One region of the Lysinibacillus sp. G1-3 genome, then DNA from elsewhere that is predicted to be linked to it. Evidence: predicted binding sites of a transcription regulator. Region 1 holds the regulator's gene; each other region holds the start of a gene.
The links. The regulator CtsR, encoded in region 1, represses protease genes until heat stress. The targets are predictions, from matches to a motif close to ATGGTCAATAAAGGTCAAACA.
Positions count from the first base shown of each region.

Region 2: a site for CtsR is predicted at 2,856-2,876, ahead of ACVYAD_RS08935 (ATP-dependent Clp protease ATP-binding subunit). Genes of this name have one in related genera too.
Region 3: a site for CtsR is predicted at 1,336-1,356, ahead of clpP (ATP-dependent Clp endopeptidase proteolytic subunit ClpP). Genes of this name have one in related genera too.

Region 1 is NZ_JBWHYQ010000010.1:63,140-67,943, reverse strand. It holds gene corA (magnesium/cobalt transporter CorA) at 1-731, opposite strand, end outside; gene ACVYAD_RS12200 (class I SAM-dependent methyltransferase) at 796-1,479, opposite strand; gene ACVYAD_RS12195 (DUF4870 domain-containing protein) at 1,602-1,907, shown strand; gene ACVYAD_RS12190 (CtsR family transcriptional regulator) at 2,111-2,581, shown strand; gene ACVYAD_RS12185 (UvrB/UvrC motif-containing protein) at 2,596-3,144, shown strand; gene ACVYAD_RS12180 (protein arginine kinase) at 3,141-4,250, shown strand; gene ACVYAD_RS12175 (ATP-dependent Clp protease ATP-binding subunit) at 4,240-4,804, shown strand, end outside.
Region 2 is NZ_JBWHYQ010000007.1:118,612-123,415, forward strand. It holds gene ACVYAD_RS08920 (prolyl oligopeptidase family serine peptidase) at 1-666, shown strand, start outside; gene ACVYAD_RS08925 (metal-sulfur cluster assembly factor) at 720-1,028, shown strand; gene ACVYAD_RS08930 (Crp/Fnr family transcriptional regulator) at 1,985-2,671, opposite strand; gene ACVYAD_RS08935 (ATP-dependent Clp protease ATP-binding subunit) at 2,940-4,804, shown strand, end outside.
Region 3 is NZ_JBWHYQ010000017.1:3,254-8,057, reverse strand. It holds gene ACVYAD_RS17940 (HPr family phosphocarrier protein) at 1-126, shown strand, start outside; gene ACVYAD_RS17935 (hypothetical protein) at 406-699, shown strand; gene clpP (ATP-dependent Clp endopeptidase proteolytic subunit ClpP) at 661-1,251, opposite strand; tRNA gene ACVYAD_RS17925 (tRNA-Arg) at 1,691-1,765, shown strand; gene ACVYAD_RS17920 (spore coat protein) at 2,196-2,810, opposite strand; gene ACVYAD_RS17915 (LemA family protein) at 3,024-3,605, shown strand; gene ACVYAD_RS17910 (TPM domain-containing protein) at 3,605-4,357, shown strand; gene ACVYAD_RS17905 (alpha/beta hydrolase family protein) at 4,708-4,804, shown strand, end outside.

The DNA.
Region 1 (4,804 bases):
GCCATATAACTATCACGCATATCAGCAGTGAGCTCGCGGTTAGATTCGATCATTTCGGTGAGTTTTAGCAGATGGTCGTAAATATCTCCGAAATAAGCTCGTTCTGATTTATTAAGTGAAAATCGGTATGAGTTAAGGATGCGATATAATAAATCACGCATTGGTAAAATGGTGCGTCTTAAATCGAGCAAATCACTACGGAATTCAAATACAATTTTCATGGCATTAGGGTTACTTTGATAGGTAAGCTCATCTTCAAGTGTATTTAAATGATCCTCAATTTTATAGACAAGTGGGAAATAGTTATCAACAATTTTATCGATTACCTGGTACGTTAAATATACTGTGCCACGTTCCCAATTCTTTGGCTGTTTTTCTAACATCATTTGTACTCGATCTATTTCCGGTGCTACATTTTTGTGGAACGTAACAATAAATTTATTAGAAACAAAAATATTTACTTCCTCAGCTGTTAATTCTTCGTTCATCCTTTGAATAACAAAGAAATGGAAATCATCATAAAAATCGAGCTTTGGCCGCTGTAAACGCATTAAACAATCTTCTATAGCGAGTGGATGGAAATGGAAAAACGAATCTAACAATAGTTCTTCCTCATCGGTCGGACAATTAAAATCGACCCAGTACCATTCAAATTCGTTTTTGTGTATATCTTCAAGCGGAAAGTCCTTTATAAGTTTTTGATCTTTTGTAATTCCAATAGTGCGTATCACAGCATTCACCTCAATTCTTTTAATTCTATCCTAACAGGTGTATTGATCTTCACAAGGAATAATTTTAGACGCTTTCTTTATAACATATCCAACCACCAAATAAAGTAGTGGCAAAGAATCTAGATGGTTTTGTAAAGCCTGCCTGCTGTAATAGTGCTAATATGTCCTCTTCACACATAAATGAAAGAGAACGGATGGATTTCTCCATTTCCGCTACGTCTGATGGTGATAGCTTTGTATGCTGTAGCCAATAAGCGCGCCATAAATCAAATTGTAGCTCGGTTTCTAAAGTACCCGGCTGCCCGTATTTTGAGACGAGCACAAATGGAGCACCAGGCTTTAAATTATTGGCTATTTTTTTTAATGTTGCAAGCTTCTCTTGATCATCTTGTATAAAGTGAAGCACTAGTACACAGCTTGCCGCATCAAATTTTACTGAAGGTAGCTTAGTATCCAGTATAGTTCCTTGATATAAAGAAATATTATTAGGTAGAGACTTTAAACGTTCGCCAGCAATTTGTAGCATCGCTTCTGATGGATCGATGCCAACAAATGACCAATGGGGTCTTTTCTCGGCGAGCTGTAAAATTTCATTACCGCTTCCGGAGCCAACTACTAAAAATTCAGCGTTTTCAGGTAATGCAAATTGATAAAAGGTTTGTGTTAAACGTAGCATTGCATCGTAGCTAGGTAGCGTGCGACGAATACCTTTTTCATATTCATTTGCAAGTGTGTTATTAAATTCCATCGAGTATCACATGCCTTTCAAAAAAATTTTATAAATCCAATTTAAAATTGAAACTATTTAAGGTGTATTTCCGTAAAAAATAGTACATAAAATAAAAAAATTATATGGAAGGGTTGATATAAATGGAAACTAAATGGTCTAAGGTAATCATACACGCAAGTGCATTTTTTGCGCCATGGTTAGTACCTATTATATTTTTCTTAATTAGTTCGGAGGAAGAGGTAAAGAGCATTTCTGTGCAAGCCTTGCTGTTCCAAGTAGTGATGATAGTTTTACTTACAATTTCTGGTATTTTTAGCTTCCTACTCATTGGTATACCGTTCTTAATTGTTTTTGGGATTATGTATTTTATCGCGCCAATTATCGGTATTGTGAAGGCTCTATCTGATGAGTCTTGGCGCTATCCAATTGTTGGTCGCTGGGTATAATTTTTATAGACGCAAGTATATGCTAGTTGCATATGCTTGCGTTTTTTCTTTTGCCAATAAGGGTATCTTATAGCTAAAGCACTCGGCGGATTTTTTTTCTGTGTGCGAAATAATTGCAATTATTTTCAAGCGTTTTGTATAATATACTCAAAGAAAGTCAAAGATAGTCAAAGTCAGTGTAGTAAGCGAGGTGTATTCCTAAAATGCGTAATATATCAGACATCATAGAAGGCTACTTAAAGCAAGTACTTGAATTAGGTGGAGAAGGGCATATTGAAATAAAACGTAGTGAAATTGCAGATAAATTTCAGTGCGTGCCCTCACAAATAAATTATGTAATTAATACAAGATTTACCGCCGAACGAGGTTACCTTGTTGAAAGCAAACGTGGTGGTGGTGGATACATTCGAATTTTACGTGTCCGCGCGAATTCACAAATTGATCTAATCGAGGATGTCCTCAGGCAAATTGAAGGTGGGGCATCGCAAATAATGGCAGAAGATTTAGTTTATCGACTAATTGATGAGCAGGTAATTTCAAGGCGAGAAGCGAACATAATATTAGCAGCAGTTGATCGCTCAACTATTGATTTGCAACTCCCGTTACGGGATCATATTCGAGCAAAAATTTTACGAGCGATGCTAACAACGATTAAATATGAACAGCAAAAATAAAAGAGGTGATGGAAATGATTTGCGAACATTGTAAGCAGCGTAATGCGACGGTTACTGTAACACAAGTTCAAAGTGGTCAAAAGGTGGAGCACCATTATTGTGACGTCTGCGCCTCGCAGTTCCATCCATTTCATGCTGAATTTAAGCAAGAGCCAGTATCTATTCAACAGCTATTATCCAATTGGTTTGGCTCACCTACATGGCAGCAACAAAAAGTGGGTGAAAAGCAGCAAGCACCACCGCAACCGCAAACATGTCCACAATGTGGATTTACGTATAAACGGTTTTTAAAAGAAGGTAAATTTGGATGCCCTAGCTGCTATGATACCTTTAGTGAGCACTTACCGAAGCTCTTTAATCGTATACAGGCTGGACCTCAACATATAGGGAAAATGCCCGGCGCTCGAAGCAATGTTTATGTCATCAAAAAGCAAATTGAGGATATTCGTAAACGTATGAAGATGGCTGTAGATAAAGAACATTTTGAAGAGGCAGCAAAGCTTCGTGATGAAGTGAAGGAACTTGAGAAACAGGTACAATTTGAAGGTGGTGATGTGTCGTGATGATTGAATCGTTTTTAGAGCGTGCTACACCAACATGGATGAGTGTGGAGGACGATTATTCAGATATTGTCATTAGTACACGCATCCGCCTTGCTCGAAATTTAGATGGATATCGTTTTCCGTTATCCTTTACAGAGGATGAAGCATTACATGTAGAACGGGCAGTTACACATGCAATAAAGGACAGTACAGAACTTCAAGAAAATTTTTCATATTTTGCTATTAAGGATTTAACACTTTTACAACGTCAAATACTTGTAGAAAAACATTTAATTAGTCCTCAGCTTGCAAAAAAAGAGCAAGTTGGTTCCATGCTCTTATCGGATGACGAATCAATTAGCATTATGGTGAACGAAGAAGACCATTTACGCATTCAATGTATGACAGCGAGTTTTCAACTTCAAAAGGCATACGAGCAGGCCAATAAAATTGATCGTACCTTAGAGAAAGCTCTGCCTTATGCATTCCGAGATACATTTGGTTATTTAACAAGTTGCCCAACAAATATTGGTACTGGTTTACGAGCATCTGTTATGATGCACCTGCCAGCCCTTACACTTACGGGTCAGATGAATCAAATCATTAATGCAATGACACGATTAGGAATGACGGTAAGAGGAATATATGGGGAAGGTAGCGAAAATATAGGTAATGTTTACCAAGTGTCAAATCAGATTACACTAGGAAAAACAGAGGATGACATTTTAGCGGACATCCAAAGTGTTGCTGAAAAAATAATTCAAAAAGAACGACATGCAAGAGGCAAGTTAATGGAAAAAGCAGAGCTTGCCCTAGAAGATCGTGTGTACCGTGCTTTAGGTACGTTAACATATGCTCGGGTTTTAACGAGTGAGGAAGCTGCTACCTGTCTATCCAATGTTCGTTTAGGAGTAGATTTACAGTTAATTGAAGGTATTAAAGCGACCAAATTAAACGAATGTGTAGTCAGTATGCAACCTGGTTTTTTACAGAATTATGCAGGCGACGTTTTGCCGCCTGCTGAGCGAGATCGCGTACGAGCTGAAATGCTTCGTGAGGCACTATCTCAAGAAAGTATGAGTAAGCCTATTATTCGGGGAAAAGGAGAGGATTCATTTGATGTTTAATCGTTTTACACAACGCGCGCAAAAAGTATTACAGCTTGCACAAGAAGAGGCGATTCGTTGGAAGCACGAATCAATTGGAACAGAGCATATTCTATTAGGGCTTATCCGCGAAGGTGGCGGTATTGCTGCAAAAGCATTAGAAGCCATTGATATTAGCCCTCAAATGATTGAAGCGGGTATTGAAGAGCTTGTAGGGAAGGGGAAAGAGGATGTTGGCCCAATTGTCCACTACACACCTCGAGCTAAAAAAGTAATAGAGCTATCAGTCGATGAATCACGTAAATTAGGCCATTCCTATATTGGAACAGAGCATTTACTATTGGCGCTTATTCGTGAAGGTGAAGGGATAGCGGCTCGTGTATTAAATAACGCTGGTGTCGGATTGAATAAGGCTCGTCAGCAAGTACTATTGTTATTAGGCAATAATGACAATGCTCAATCTGGTCAACAAGCTGCACAGGCTGCCAATACACCTACATTAGATAGCCTTGCGCGTGATTTAACACAAATTGCTCGTGAAGGTACTCTAGATCCGGTTATTGGTCGAAGCAAGG
Region 2 (4,804 bases), on a different contig from region 1:
TTCACGAGTGCAAAAGAACATAACTTACATTATGCATATCAATTAGTAGGCAGAGGGGTGCGTGTCCTATTGCCAGATGCAAAATTACATGGCGACCGTAGTGAAGGCCTGACTGAGATGCAATTGAGCTTACATTTTTGGGATATTGTTTTAAATTCTATTCATGAAGTGGAACAATTATATAATGAATTAAAGAATAAAAAATTATTACTGAATGATAAAATTGGCATTTCTGGTACATCAATGGGTGGTATTGTCACATCAGGCTGTTTAAAGCGCTATGATTGGATCAAGACAGCAGCAGTTTGTATGGGTGCACCAAGTTTCACTAAATTAGCGGAGTATCAATTACAGCAATTCGCAAAAAAAGGTGTGAATTTGCCAATGTCTGAAGAAGAAGTACAACAAACGAATGAGCTTCTAGCTAAATATGATGTGAGCCTAACACCAGACAAATTTGCAGAACGACCTGTCCTATTTTGGCATGGGGAATTAGATAAAACTGTACCTTTCAAGGAAACATATGATTTTTATTTAACTTTACGTAAATATTATGAAACGAATCCAGAAAACTTGAAATTTTTAGCTAATAAGAAAGCTGGTCATGCTGTCTCACGTGATGGTATGTTAGCAGCAACTGAATGGCTTGCACAGCATTTGGCATAATAAGATGCATCTGCTATGATTAAGTTAACACTGTGACGAAAGGAGAAATACAGATGGATCAAGATATGAAAGACAGCATGTTCGGTGCATTAGAAAATGTAATTGACCCTGAGCTTGGTATTGATATCGTCAACTTAGGTTTAGTATATGATGTAGAGTTAGATGAAGAGGGCGCAGCAACCGTTACAATGACGTTAACGTCTATGGGCTGCCCAATGGGACCTGTTATTGTTGATCAAGTGAATACAGCATTAGGTGAGCTTCCAGAGGTAAAAAGTACAAATGTAAATATTGTATGGAATCCACCTTGGTCAAAAGATAGAATGTCACGCTATGCAAAAATGGCATTAGGTGTACGCTAACTCTGCTTAATGCACAATAAAAAATCCCTGCTTATAACTCTAAGCGGGGATTTTTGCTGTTTAAAACTATTGTGTCAAAAAATTATGGTGTTATATAAAGGGTTCTTTGGCAAAATGAGTGGTTGATTTCCGTTCCGATTGGGCGCTTTGTAGCTGCCGCTTTGCTTTCGCTACAGAAAACATCTGTTGTTGCTGTCGCTACGCTTTCGCACAGATAAAACATTTGCTGCCGCTACGTTAGCACTACGCTTTCGCACAGAGCAAAGCTTCCTGGGGGCGTCCGATGAGCCGCTTCACTCGCGGTGCTCGCTCCAGGGTCTCGGGCCAACACGATGTTGGTCACGGAGGCGTTATCACAGGATGTGATGCTTTTAGCCTCAGTTCCTCTATTGCTGATCCCCAAGGAGTCGCCCAGTCTCCACTCCAATCAATTGATTCACATAGCATACGTTTTAACAAAATGATTCCAACTTTTTAGTTTTATCGAAACACTTTCTGGAATTATCGCCAAACTTTTAAATTTTATCGATAAACTTTCACTTTTCATCACCCTTCTATTCATTTTTATCGACATCCAGCTTCCAATGAACAAAAACACTACTTTAGCAAAAGGGTTTGTCTGCGGAAAACGAAGATATACAATCGCGTTATTGCTATAAGTTGTTCAATTATGATGCGTCGTCATAGTGTCCAATTTTGAAATACATATAAAATTTATAAAAGTTCTACGCTATCGCTGATTGGAGTGGAAGGCTACTCGACTCCCGTGGAAAAGCGAGACAGGCGAGACCCTGGACTGAGCGGAGCGAAGGAAGCGGCTCGACGCTCGCCCACAGGAAAGCGAGTAGCCTGGAGCGGAAATCAACCCCTAGCTTTGCAAAAGAGCCATAATTATTTCAATAGAACACAGAATCCCCGCTTATAACTCATAAGCGGGGATTTCGTATGTAAGTGTATTAATCAATACGACATATTTGTAACGGGCAATTTTCACAGGCGATTTCATCCTTTAAAAATTGTAGATCGTGAATGGTTATATAACCTTTTTCAAAAGATATAATATTGTGCTTCTTTAAGTCATTCAGCATGCGATTAATCATCTCTCGACTCGTCGCACATAAATTAGCGATCTCTGTATGTGTTAACGGAAAGTCAATATAAATAGTGTCATTTTCTAACGGCTTCCCATAAGTATTGGAAAGACGGATAAGCGTTGAAAATAAAGCGCCCTTTTTCCCATTTAAAATCAAATCACGCAAACGGCTTTGATGCTTTAAATTTTCTGTTTGCAACCACTTCATATATTCCACCATTAAAATAGGTTGTTCCACTAGTAAAAGTTCTAATGTTTCGAGGCTAAGAACATATAAACTGGAGGGCTCTAGTACTTTAGCGGTCATCGAATTATACGTAAAGTTGCAAAATAATGAGCTTTCTCCAATGATGCTATCTGGACCACAAATACGAATGGTTAATTCCTTCCCATTCTCCGTTTCCTGACTAATCGAGATAGCTCCTGTTTTTATATAATAAATTTCTTTCGCACGTTCGCCCTCTAAAAAGATTTTACTATCCTTATTCACTTTAATAAAAACACCGTGCTTTTGAAAAAGATCGTGAAATTTCTCTTGTATATTATCCATAATAGTCATTTCTTTAACACATCTCTTTCTTTTTTGTAAAAATTGTTTAATTATTACAAAATTAGGTGAGCAATTTACTAAATTTAAGAAATACAATTTCATTATAACGTAATTTTCCAGTAATAAGTGAAGAATTTTTAGGGCTAATTCTTTGCTCTGATTTGTCGAGTGTTGTAAAATAAAGTTAGTCAAAAAAGGTCAAACATTTTCTGTGAAATAGAATGGCAAACGGGATTCCGCTTAACATTATTAAAAAGGAGTGCTAAATATGCAATTTCAACAAACAAATGACAAAAAACCATTAGAACAATTTGGACGTAATTTAATAGAAGAAGTTAAAAACGGTAAAATGGATCCGGTTATCGGTCGTGACGAAGAAATTCGTAATGTCATTCGTATTTTAACACGCAAAACGAAAAATAATCCTGTCTTAATAGGGGAGCCTGGGGTTGGTAAAACAGCTATTGTAGAAGGGTTAGCTCAACGTATAGTAAAGGGCGATGTTCCTGAGGGGTTAAAAGATTGCGTACTGTATGAGTTGGATATGAGTGCTTTAATAGCTGGTGCTAGTTATCGCGGCCAATTTGAAGAGCGCTTGAAAGGTGTATTAAAAGAAGTAAAAGAATCAGAGGGACGTATCATTTTATTTATCGATGAAATTCATACAATTGTTGGTGCGGGTAAAACGGATGGTGCAATGGATGCTGGGAATATGCTAAAACCAATGCTTGCACGAGGTGAGCTACATTGTATCGGGGCTACAACATTAGATGAATACCGTATGTATATTGAAAAAGATCCTGCTTTAGAGCGTCGTTTCCAGCAGGTGCTTGTACGAGAGCCGTCTATTGAAGATACAGTTTCCATTTTACGAGGCTTGAAAGAGCGCTTTGAGTTGCATCATGCGGTACGTATTCATGACCGTGCGATCGTAGCGGCAGCGGGGCTTTCAAATCGCTATATTACAGAGCGTTTCTTACCAGATAAGGCAATCGATTTAATCGATGAAGCATGTGCGATGATTCGAACAGAAATTGATTCCATGCCACAGGAATTGGATGCGGTAACGCGCCGTATTATGCAACTTGAAATTGAGGAGCAAGCATTGCGTAATGAAAAAGACGAGGCGAGTAAAAAACGTCTAGAGCAACTCAGTGAGGAATTAACAAAGCTCAAAGAATCCTCTGAGGGCATGCGTAAACAATGGGAAACCGAAAAAGAAGCGTTACACGGCATTCAGAAAAAACGTGAAAAACTTGATAAATACCGCCGTGACTTAGATGAAGCAGAAAGTAAATATGATTTAAATAAAGCAGCTGAACTACGTCATGGGAAAATTCCTACACTTGAAAAGGACATTCAAGAGATGGAAAAACAATTAGAAAATGGTACGGAATCACGTATTTTGCGTGAAGAGGTAACAGCTGATGAAATTGCATCAATCGTTTCGCGCTGGACAGGAATACCAGTGACGAAATTAGTAGAAGGTGAGCGAGAAAAATTATTGCGCTTAAAAGATACTTTGCATGAGCGTGTAATCGGACAAGATAATGCAGTACAACTTGTTACAGAAGCGGTATGGCGTGCTCGAGCAGGTATAAAAGATCCGCATCGACCAATTGGTAGCTTTTTATTCCTAGGACCAACGGGTGTTGGTAAAACAGAGCTTGCGAAGGCACTAGCGGCACAATTGTTTGATTCTGAGGATCATTTTATTCGCATTGATATGAGTGAATATATGGAGAAACATAGTGTATCGCGTCTTGTAGGGGCACCTCCAGGCTATGTTGGCTATGAGGAAGGTGGGCAATTAACAGAAGCTGTTCGCCGAAATCCGTATTCAGTTGTATTATTAGATGAAATTGAAAAGGCCCATCCGGATGTCGCAAATATTTTACTACAAATTTTAGATGATGGTCGCATTACTGATAGCCAGGGGCGTATGGTTAACTTTACGAACACAGTGGTCATTTTAACTTCTAACATTGGCTCAAGCTATTTAATGGAAGCAAAAGAAGACGATGTTGCTGTTGAGGATTTAGTGATGGCTGCACTGCGTCAACATTTTAAACCAGAGCTGTTAAATCGTATGGATGATATTATTATGTTCCATGCACTATCAGATGAGCATTT
Region 3 (4,804 bases), on a different contig from region 1:
AAATCCATTATGGGTGTTATGAGCTTAGCCATTGCAAAAGGAACAGAAGTTGTCCTTAGCGGTGATGGTAACGATGCTGAGCAAGCGGTTACAGCATTAGCAGCTCTAATTGAAAAAGAAGATTAATAAAACGCATAATGCAGAAACTGTCCAAGAGGTAAAACTTACATATTGGGCAGTTTTTTTGCGCTTTCATATTGAAAAAGTAAGTCCTATTTTTGTTGGATATTTGTACAACTTAAAATGAAGGCCAATGTTATCCTGTATCGATCGTCGACGGGAGGGATAGGAAGATTGAAGTGATAGGGAGTAGAGTCGAAGTCGAAGCGATGGGAGAAAGGGTGAAGTGGCGGAAAGAAAAGATAAGGCGACGGAAAGAAGAGGCTGACGGATGGAAAGTGCGGGGTGACGGAAAGAAAGGGTAAAGCGACGGATGGAAAAGCTGAAGTGACGGAAAGCAATACCGAAGCGACGGATAGAAAGGTCAAAGCGACGGAAGAAAAGACCGCGACGGATAGAAGTACTGAAGTCGTGGATAGAAACGACAAAATCGTGGATAGAAGATCCAAAGCGACGGAAAGAAGACCGAATCAGGGTAGACCCATCAAAGCAAACAAAAAAGACATCTCAGGAATAAACCTTAGATGCCTTTCGTCTTTTTTATTTACGGTCGTTGCGATCCATAATTTGGTCGATTAAGCCGTACTCTTTTGCGCGCTCAGCAGTCATGAAGTTATCGCGGTCTGTATCTCTTGCAATGACTTCAAGTGGTTGACCTGTACGTTCTGATAAAATACCGTTTAATTTTTCACGTAAGAATAAAATACGTTTTGCAGCGATTTCGATTTCAGTTGCCTGACCTTGTGCACCGCCTAGTGGTTGGTGAATCATTACTTCAGCATTCGGTAATGCGAAACGTTTGCCTGGTTCACCAGCTGCAAGTAGGAAAGCACCCATAGATGCAGCCATACCGATACAAATTGTTTGTACTTGTGGCTTGATAATTTGCATTGTGTCATAAATTGCCATGCCGGCAGTAATTGATCCACCTGGTGAGTTAATATAAAGAAAGATATCTTTATCTGGATCTTCTGCTTGTAGGAATAGGAGTTGAGCAACAATTGAGTTAGCAACGTTGTCGTCAATTGCACTTCCTAATAGGATAATACGGTCTTTTAGTAGTCGTGAATAGATGTCGTACGCACGTTCACCACGACTTGTTTGTTCAATAACTGTAGGAATTAAATTCATGTTAAATCCTCCTTAGAAAACTAAATTCGAATACTTTTGCTGAAAACTTCCATCGTATTCAGCTGTATCCTTATCATACACATTATAGTCAGGGAAGGTCAAATATTAACCCTGTTAAAGTGAAATAAATTAAAATAATTTTACCTTTACGTAGATAAATGATGCGCCTGAAGCCCGTACATTAAATTCCTTTCTAATGCGTGACGTACATTGGTGGCTACATTTTATTTACTAGGTATTTTGACACTTACTGTATGAAGATAAAAAAAGTTTAAATGTTTTACATTCTATAGTTGAATTATGAGCAATACGTTTGTATAATGAATAAGGTCATAAGTTAAAGTACAGTACACTATTTTGTCAGGTATGCTTCAAATGAGGATTATCTACATCATGCTTTTTGTTAAGCCTAGTGGGTACTTTTTTTTTGTGCTCAATTGCCCTCGTGGTGTAATGGATAACACGTAAGATTCCGGTTCTTGCACTGGGGGTTCGATTCCCTCCGAGGGCGCCATTTTACTGATTATTTAATATATTTTTATAACTCGAATTCTCCTAATAAGTAGTTTAGCAGCCTGCTTAGAGGAGAAAGAGAGGGAAATTAATGGGAATATTACCTAGTAGGCATTATTCCCGTATCTGTTCCTTTCAAACCTTCAAAAAAGCAACAACTCCAAATTATTTTTTAGTGAACATACTGTACGTGAAGACTAGTTATACTAGTCGAAAAAAAGAATCCTATCTGAGGGGATTCTTTTTTTTTGCAAAAAAGTAACATGTGCAATGGGTTTTGACCGTGGAGTTAGAGATCGTGTTGGCTAGTGGTTGAAGAGAGAAGCTTTTTGTAGTCCGCAAAACGAGCGAGGAAAATTTATAGTTCATTAAATAAGAGCAGCCCCTTGTGATGATACATCACATATGGGGCTGCTCTTGTTTTTTTATTATTAATGTAGGGGATTTGTTGTTGTGTCGAACGAATTAAGCATCGTGTGCATATCTTGTTGAGAATATTGTGGTACTTGATAGTAGCCATGCATATTTTGGTAAATAGATAATTCGTATGCCATTTCAATGCAGTTGGGAATACTATCAGCGACAACTCGTCGAACTACAGGGTTTGTAGTTTCAGTTGCGGCAGCAGTCATACATTTTGCTGCCCCTTTTTGAGCACCTAATAGGAAGCCAGAAATTGCTTCGTCGTTGAGCTCGCTTGCATTTTGCATAGGCTTTTTAGGTTGGCCAGGATTTAATCCATATTTAAAATCATTTCCTGTCTCCATTTGATAGCGTCCTGTAGGTACAGTAGGATCATGCCCTGTTTTAAATGATTCCACAATTGTGTTATACATACCTAATGTGAAATTATATTGGCGATCCAAAATGCTAAGTAACTCCGGATCCTTAACATGTTGACGTAAAAAGATGGATTGATTCATTCCAGCAATGATTTCGCCAATTGTTTCATGCATGTCCATTACCTCATGTCCACCATGATTTAGGCTTTGTTGCTGGTTGAATGATGTTTGGTTTGATGATTCATTTTGAAACGATTGTGTCAAAAAAAGCGCCTCCTATATATCATAGTTTTGTTACATATTAAGTATGGCACGTTAGACAAATTTCATACGGTATTGATGCGTTTGCTTATATGTAGAATAGAGATGTTTTTTTTGTTGCACATTAGTGGTAATGAAAAGAATGGCTCATCATCAAAATAAATAGTATTTCTGATTTTGAATGATAGCTAAAAGAAAGCGAAGGTGGTTTTAAAGTTGAAAAAAATATTTGGACCTATCGGAATTATCGTTATTATTTTAGTTGTAATGTCCTTACTATTTATACCAAAATACAATAGCCTTGTAACGGCCGAGGAAGGCGTTGATTCGAAATGGGCTCAGGTTGAAAATCAGTTACAACGTCGCTTCGATTTGATTCCGAACTTAGTAGAATCTGTAAAAGGATATGCCAACCATGAAAAAGAGGTTATCGCTAGCATTACAGACGCACGTGCACAAATGGGAAATGCTCAAAGTCCAAAGGAGCAAGCGGTTGCCAATGATGCATTGAATGGAGCACTTAGTCGATTGCTAGTAGTTGTAGAAAATTATCCGAATTTAAAGGCAGATGCAAACTTCCGTCAATTAATGGATGAATTAGCGGGGACTGAAAACCGTTTAGCTGTTGCCCGAGAAGATTATAACAATGAAGTGCAGGCTTTTAATAAAACAGTCAAACGTTTCCCAGGCAATTTAATTGCTGGGATGTTTGGTTTTGAACAGAAGGAATACTTTAAAGCTGCTGCCGGTGCTGAAAAGGCACCATCTATAGATTTTAGCGGTTCAGGTAAACAGTAATGAAACGGTTGATGGCCCAACTTGCTATTGTTGGCTTCATATTTAGTTTATCTATTAGAACATCAGATGCCGCAATGCCAACGCCGATGGCAAATACGTATATTCATGATTTTGCAAATGTTTTATCTGCCTCTCTGGAGGAAGAACTCAATCGTTACTCAGAGCAGCTAGATAAAGGTACAGGTGCTGAAATTATGGTCGTAACAGTAGATAATATTAATGGCCAAGAACCAAAAATGTATGCTACAAAAATGATTCGCTCTTGGGGTATTGGTGATGCCCAAAAAAATAATGGTGTGTTAATTTTAGCAACGTTTGGGCAGGGGAAAGGCAATAATGATGTTGTGATCGCGGTAGGCCAAGGCCTTGAAGGGGCATTACCAGATGGCAAACTGGGGCGCATTTTAGATGATGCGTTTTATCCAAATTCAGGTGCTGAAAATATGGATAAGGCATTTAAAGCAACGTACGCGGAAGTATTTCAAAATGTCGCGCAAGAGTACGATTGGGATGGAGAGGTGCCTGAAAATACAGCTGACAGTGAAGGAATGCCAACATGGATGATTATTTTAATCATTATCATAGTACTTGTTGTATCAAGTGGTAGAGGGGGAGGACCCCGTTCAGGTCGACGTGGTGGTTATCCAGGTGGTTTTGGTGGCGGCTTTGGCAGTGGTCGCTCTGGAGGCAGTGGCTTTGGCGGATTCGGAGGAGGCTCATCAGCTGGTGGTGGAGCAAGTCGGAAATTTTAACTTTTTTCCGAACCTAGACGAATAATGCTGAGGCGATTGAATATATTCAAAAAGTGGACTCATTTGTAGTTCGCTTTTTTACTGGTTTAAAAGTGCTAACAATATAACTGTCTTAAACACTAAGATAGGGAGTATGTGGACCATTGTCTGCTCAACACAATCAAGAGGATATAATAACTGTTTTACAAAAAGTAAAGGGAAATTCGTTCGGTATCAATTTTTTGCACCTATGATGATGAATACATATAAATCGTTGAACCAGAAAATTGACAAACATACAAATTTTAGTATAATTTTACTGTATTGGCAAAAAAATGTATAACGCGAACTGATAATTGGAGGGAATCATTTTGAAAAAAAGATTTTTATCAGCATCATTAGCGGTTATTTTAACGACATCTGCTGTCATTCCTGTATCTATGCAGGAAGTGCGCGCGTCCAATGAAA